Linked DNA regions of Anaeromyxobacter diazotrophicus. The protein of the gene in region 1 interacts with the protein of each later gene in a pairwise test. Links are inferred from orthologs where the notes say so. Each region holds a gene or a part of one and is shown on either strand. Other genes may lie near its edges. The genes, in order: dnaA and dnaB.

Evidence for each region.
Region 2: the proteins of dnaA (region 1) and dnaB interact in binary tests that used the Escherichia coli proteins (3 or more experiments, as listed by UniProt). The link is inferred for Anaeromyxobacter diazotrophicus from one-to-one orthologs.

What each region holds. Positions count from the first base shown.
Region 1 is NZ_BJTG01000005.1:225,049-228,220, forward strand. The notes cover bases 201-3,065. They hold dnaA (chromosomal replication initiator protein DnaA), read left to right. Parts: upstream 201-889; coding sequence 890-2,242; downstream 2,243-3,065. Other genes in these bases: rnpA (ribonuclease P protein component), read right to left, coding at 201-386; rpmH (50S ribosomal protein L34), read right to left, coding at 401-550; dnaN (DNA polymerase III subunit beta), read left to right, coding at 2,594-3,065. Also shown: membrane protein insertion efficiency factor YidD, read right to left, coding at 1-57; more of rnpA, read right to left, coding at 54-200; more of dnaN, read left to right, coding at 3,066-3,172. UniProt on the Escherichia coli protein: Plays an essential in the initiation and regulation of chromosomal replication. Binds in an ATP-dependent fashion to the origin of replication (oriC) to initiate formation of the DNA replication initiation complex once per cell cycle.
Region 2 is NZ_BJTG01000005.1:442,353-445,620, reverse strand. Bases 143-3,103 are described here. They hold dnaB (replicative DNA helicase), read left to right. Parts: upstream 143-901; coding sequence 902-2,305; downstream 2,306-3,103. Other genes in these bases: HWY08_RS12970 (methyl-accepting chemotaxis protein), read right to left, coding at 2,328-3,103; HWY08_RS12980 (beta-propeller domain-containing protein), read right to left, coding at 143-735. Outside these bases: more of HWY08_RS12980, read right to left, coding at 1-142; more of HWY08_RS12970, read right to left, coding at 3,104-3,268. UniProt on the Escherichia coli protein: The main replicative DNA helicase, it participates in initiation and elongation during chromosome replication. Travels ahead of the DNA replisome, separating dsDNA into templates for DNA synthesis.

The DNA.
Region 1 (3,172 bases):
CGGCGAGAGGAGCCGCCGGTACAGGCCGATGAGGCCGAGCAGGAGCGCGCGCATCACCGGGTGGCCCCGCCGGCGAGCGCGGCGAGCGCGCGCCGCGCCGCCTCCAGCCCGGCGCCCGGGGCGCTCGAGCGGGCGATCACCACCAGGTCGACGGGGGGCAGCCGCGCCGCGGTGGCGCGGAACGCCTCGCGCACCCAGCGCTTCACCCGGTTGCGCGTGACCGCGTCGCCGACGCGCGACGACACCGTCACGCCCAGCCTCGGCTGGCCGCGATCGTTGTCGAGGGTGAGGAGGAGGTACGCGCCGGCGGGATGCTTCCTGCCGCGCTCCTGCACCGCGAGGAACTCGCGGCGCAGGCGGAGGCGTGCCGCCTTGCCGAGCCGCACGCCCGGGCAGCCGCCTACTTCTTGGGAGCGCTGGGCGTGAGGCGCGCGCGCCCCTTCGCCCGGCGGCGCTTCAGGACGTTCCGGCCGCCCGGGGTCCGCGATCGCTTCAGGAAGCCGTGCGTGCGGTTCCGCTTGGCCTTCTTCGGTTGGTAGGTCCTCTTCATGGCGCGGCAACCTCCCCGATCGGCCGCAGGCTGTCAAGGATCGGCACGCGATCGGGGCTCCGATCGCGCCCGCTCCCATCCACCGCCCTCGGGCCGTGCGCAAAACGTCGGTCATTCTCGCGGGCTCGGCGACGCCTCTTGATCCCCTCCGCCGGCCGGCGCTAAGTTCCGCGCCCGCTGCCCACGCCGCCGGATCCGGGCTCTTCGAGAGAGCCCGTCCTTTGTAACAACGAGCCTCATCTGCCGCTGGATCGAACGATCCATCGGCCGAGGCCGAATTGCGTCGATCGTACGTTGGGGGGACCTCGCATGCCCGCCGCGAGCCCGAGGGGAACACCGATGGCTGCCGAGGAGCACTGGTCGCGGATCGAGGCGCACCTGCGCTCGCGCCTGCGCCCCGATCTCTTCGAGCGCTGGTTCGCGCCGCTGCGGCCCGGGCGGCTGGAGGGCGATCGGCTGGAGGTCTCGGCGCCGGACAAGTTCCACCGCGACTTCGTGGACGACAACTACCGCTCCTTCTTCGAGGAGTTCGTGCCGGACCTCGTCGGCCGGCGCGTGGTCATCACCTTCGTGGTGGACGACGCCCCCGCCCGCCGGGCCGAGGGCGCCGCGCCCACCCCCGCCCCGCGGCCGGCGCTGACGCCGGCGCCCGGGGACGGCCCGCGCGACGGCCGCCCGAACCCGCGCTACACCTTCGACACCTTCGTGGTGGGCGAGTCGAACCGCTTCGCCTTCGCCGCCGCCCAGGCGGTCGCCGCCAAGCCCGGCCAGAACTACAACCCGCTCTTCTTCCACGGCGACTCCGGCCTCGGGAAGACGCACCTGCTCCACGCCATCGCGCACGACATCCTGCGCTCGAAGCCGGGCGCGCGGGTCGCCATCGTCTCCTCGGAGCGGTACACGAACGAGTTCGTCGAGGCGCTCTCGCGCGGCGCCGGCGCCATGACCGACTTCCGCCGGAAGTACCGCGAGTGCGGCGCGCTGCTCGTGGACGACGTCCAGTTCCTGGCCGGCCGCGACAAGACCGCCGAGGAGTTCTTCCACACCTTCAACGCGCTCCACGATCACGAGGTGCAGATCGTCCTCTCGAGCGACCGCAGCCCCAAGGAGCTGAAGGGCCTGGAGGAGCGGCTCTGCTCCCGCTTCGAGTGGGGCATGCGGGTCCAGATCGACGTCCCCGAGTTCGAGACCCGCGCCGCCATCCTCCGCAAGAAGGCGGAGGTGGAGCGCATCGAGCTCTCCGAGCCGGTGGCCTCGCTGCTCGCCACCCACATCAAGTCCAACGTGCGCGAGCTCGAGGGGGCGCTCATGCGCGTGGCGGCCTTCGCCTCGCTCAAGAGCGAGCCCATCAGCGAGAGCCTGGCCCGCGACGTGCTCGGCGACGTCATCCCCCCGCCGGGCTACAAGCCGTCCATCGAGCGCATCCAGGAGGAGGTCGCGAAGTTCTACGACCTCACCGTGGCCAAGCTCACCAGCCCGAACCGCGAGCAGAAGATCGCCCTGCCGCGCCAGGTGGCGATGTACCTCTGCCGGACCCTGGCGGGCGAGACGCTCCAGCAGATCGCCGACAAGTTCAACAAGAAGGACCACACCACGGTCATGGCCGCCGAGAAGCGCATCCGCGAGCTGCTCGAGGCGGACGGCAAGGTCAAGGCCGAGGTGGAGACGCTCGCGGCCCGCCTGGCGCCCTGAGCCCCTCCCAGCCCCGCCTCACCACCTCCGTCCGGCCTCGCCGGCGACGAGGGCCGCGGCGCGTCCGGGGGCTGCCGGGCCCGGGCCGGCCGCCGCGCAAGGCCTGCGCTCGCTTCACCATGAGCGTACGTGAGCGAGTGCGTGGACAGCGGCCGGGAGAGCGTGCGGACTCGCTGTCGTGGCTTTGTTGACGGGCCGGTCGGCAGCGCGCTACACAACTTGTTCCGATCGGGATCCCACAGGCCGTCCCGATCGCTTTCCTTCGTGGTCGCGCGGCCTCAGGCTCGTTCTCCACATCTTCGCGTCGCCTACGTCTACGACGAAGAGAAGAAGAAAAGAGGATCTCTTCTCATGGAACTGAAGATCGGCGTCCAGGAGCTCTCCCGCGCGCTCTCCCGCTCGCAGGGCATCGTCGAGAAGAAGAGCACGATGCCCATCCTCTCGCACGTGCTGCTCGAGGCGACGAAGGGCGGCCAGCTCTCGGTCTCGGCCACCGACCTCGACATCTCGGTCTCGTCCGAGCACGCCTGCGAGGTCCTGAAGGAGGGCCGCGCCTGCGTGCCGGCCAAGCAGCTCTACGAGATCGTGAAGGCGCTCCCGGAGAAGGACGTCCTCCTCAAGCGCGCCGCCAACAACTGGCTCGAGGTGAAGAGCGGCTCGGCCGAGTTCCGCATCGTCGGGCTCGCGGCCGAGGACTTCCCGGCGCTACCCCGCTTCGAGAAGGTCCAGCTCGTCACGGTGCAGCCGCGGCAGCTGCTCGAGCTCATCGAGCTCACCTCCTTCGCCGCCTCCTCCGACGAGACCCGCTACAACCTGAACGGCGTCTTCTTCGAGCCGGCCGACGGGTCGCTGCGGGCGGTCGCCACCGACGGCCACCGCCTGTCTCTCGCCGAGCGGCCGCTACCGGGCGACTTCCACGTCAAGAAGGGC
Region 2 (3,268 bases), 220 kb from region 1 along the record:
GTGAGCGGGGTCCCGCACGTCGAAGCTCGCCACCGTGACGGTCTCCCACCCCGCCCCGGCGACCGCGCCGGAGACGGCGCCCGCGCCGCCCGAACCGCCCGAGGCGACGCCGGTCGCGATCCCCGGCCAGCCGTACCAGGGCGACTGCCGCGAGACCACGTAGAGGACGTCGCCGACGAGCCGCGTCTGGACGAGCTCGCCGTCGACGGGGAGCTCGGTCGCGACCGCGGGGTGCGCCGGGTCGGAGACGTCGACCGCGAACAGGCGCGACCCGCGCTCGGGCTGCGTCGCGCCGGCCGCCTCGCGGAAGGAGAGGACGTCGCTCACCGCCACCAGCGCCGCGCTCCCGCGCAGGTAGAGGTCGACCGGCGTGCCCAGCAGCGGGAGCCGCGCGAGGAGGATCGGCGCGGCGGGGTCCGCGAGGTCGATCGCCTGCAGGCCGCGGAACGCGTTCAGGACGTAGAGCGTCGTCCCGGCCCGCGCGTAGACGTCCGCCTCCTCCACGGCGCGCGCGGCGGCCGCGCCGCCCTGGGGCGCGGCGGCGGGCCCGGGCGCTCCCGCCGTCGCGGTCCCGCCGAACCGCGCGCTCCCGGGCGGCGGCGACTCGAACGCGCTCGCGCCGACCGCATGCGGACCCGCTCCCGCCGCGCTCTCGCCCTGTCCACGGCACCCGAGCGACCCCAGCGCGACCGCGGCGAGGGCAGCGAGGAACAGACACGGCCGGAAGCGCGTCATGGAGGCCTCCCTCCCGGGACTTGGCCGATCCATTCACATTCTTCACAGCCGATCCACAAGGATTCCCGGGGCCCCACCCACACGGCCTTCCCCAAGCCTTTCCGACGTTCTCCACAGCGCCGTCCACCGCCGGGCATCAGACCTCGGGAGTACCATCCGCCCGCCGATGAACGACTCCGAGCCCCTGCGACGCGGCGGCGCCGCGCCCGCGTTGCAGCTCCGCCCCTCGCGCGATCTCCCTCACAACCTCGAGGCCGAGCAGGCGGTGCTGGGGGCGCTCCTCATCGAGGAGACCGCCTTCGACCTCGTCGCCGACCGGCTGAAGCCCGAGGACTTCTACCTCCAGGCGCACCAGCTCGCCTTCCAGACCTGCGCCGAGCTCGCGCAGGAGAAGCAGGCCATCGACCCGGTGCTGCTGCACCAGCGGCTCGAGGCGAAGGGGCTGCTCGGGGCGGCCGTCCCGCGCGACCTGCCCTTCGCGCTGGCGAAGGGGCTCGGCACCGCCGTCAACGTCCGGCACTACGCCGCCATCGTGGCGGAGCTGGCGCGGGTGCGCCGGGTGCAGCTCGTGGCGCAGGCGGTGCTCGCGCGCGGCTACGAGGCGGGCGCGAACGTCCAGGAGTTCCTCGAGACCTCGCAGCAGGAGATCTTCGCCGCCGCCCAGGGCGGCACCACCGAGACCCTGCGGCTCATCCAGGAGCCGCTCGTCAAGGCGATCGAGACCATCGACGCCACCCAGGCGCGGGTGCGCGCCGGCGAGAGCACGCTCACCGGCGTCCCCACCGGCATCCAGGCGCTCGACCAGAAGCTGCTCGGGCTGCAGAAGGGCGCGCTCATCGTGCTCGCCGCCCGCCCCTCGGTCGGCAAGACCGCCTTCGCGCTCAACATCGGCACCTACGCCGCGACCAAGGCGCAGAAGCGGGTCGCCATCTTCTCGCTCGAGATGCCGTCCGAGCAGCTCGCCATGCGCATCCTGGCCGCCGAGGCGAAGCTCGACTTCTGGCGCATGACGCAGGGCCTGCTGCAGCAGAGCGACTGGGACCGCATCATGCAGCACGGCGACCGCATCGGCGGCTCGCGCATCTGGCTCGACGACAACTTCGTCCTCTCGCCGGTCGAGCTGCGCGCCAAGTGCCGCAAGATCAAGCGCGAGGGCGGCCTCGACCTCGTCATCGTCGACTACCTCCAGCTCATGAACGTCTCGGGCGCGCAGTCGCGCGAGCAGGAGATCGCCATCATCAGCCGCTCGCTGAAGAGCCTGGCGAAGGAGCTGGAGGTGCCCATCCTGGCGCTCTCCCAGCTCAACCGCGGCGTCGAGAAGCGCAAGGGCGAGCCGCCCATGCTCTCCGACCTGCGCGAGTCGGGCGCCATCGAGCAGGACGCCGACGTGGTCATGTTCCTGCACCGCCCCGGCGACGAGAAGGACCAGGACGGCGCCGGGCCGGCCAAGGCCGACGTGCAGGAGATCGAGCTGCACATCGCGAAGCAGCGCCAGGGCCCGACCGGCGTGGTGGAGCTCGTCTTCTTCAAGACGAACACCTACTTCGCCGAGAAGCAGCGCGGCGGGTGAACCGCGCGGCGGCCCGCGGCGCTCAGGCGCGGGCCGCCGGCGCCGGGCGCGCGCGCCGGCCCGCGGCGGCGCCTCCCGCCGCGGGGATCGCCGCAGGCGCCTCCAGCCGGAAGGTGGCCACCAGCGCGGCGAGCTCCTCCGCCTGACCGGACAGCTCGGCCGCCGCCGAGGACGACTCCTCGGAGCTGGCGGCGTTCTGCTGGACGATGGTGCTCATCTGGCCCATCGCCCGGTTGATCTGATCGACCCCCGCGGTCTGCTCCTGGAGCGCGGCGGCCAGCGCGGCCGTGAGCTCGGTGACCTGCTCGACGGTGGCGAGGATCTCGCCGAGCTTGTCGCCGACCTGGCGCGCCGTGGTCTCCCCGTGCGCCGCCTCCTTCACGGACTGCCCGATGAGCTCGTCCGTCTTGCTCGCGGCCTGCTTGGAGCGGAGCGCCAGGGAGCGCACCTCCTCGGCGACCACCGCGAAGCCGCGGCCGGCGTCACCCGCGCGCGCCGCCTCGACCGCGGCGTTGAGCGCGAGCAGGTTGGTCTGGAAGGCGATCTCGTTGATGTCCTTGATGATCTGAGCGGTGCCCTCGGCCGCCGCCTTGATCTTCAGCATCGCGCCACCCATCTGCTCCATGGCGGCGGTGCCTTCGCCGGCGGCGCCCTTCGCGGTGGCCGCGAGCGCCGACGCCTGCTGGGCGCCGTCGGCGACCTGCTTCATCGTGCTCGACATCGACTCGAGGCCGGCGGTGGACTCCTCGATCGAGCTCGCCTGCTCGGAGGCGCCGCTCGCCAGCGCCTCGCTCGTGGAGGCGATCTGGGCGGAGGCCGAGGAGACGTGGCTCACGGCCCCCGCCACCTGCGCCAGCGCGTCGTGCAGCGCCTGGGCGGTGGCGTTCAGCGCCTCGGCGATCCGGGCGTGCTCGCCGCGATACGCGCCGGTCACGCGCGCCTCGAGGTCGCGGTGCGCCAGGC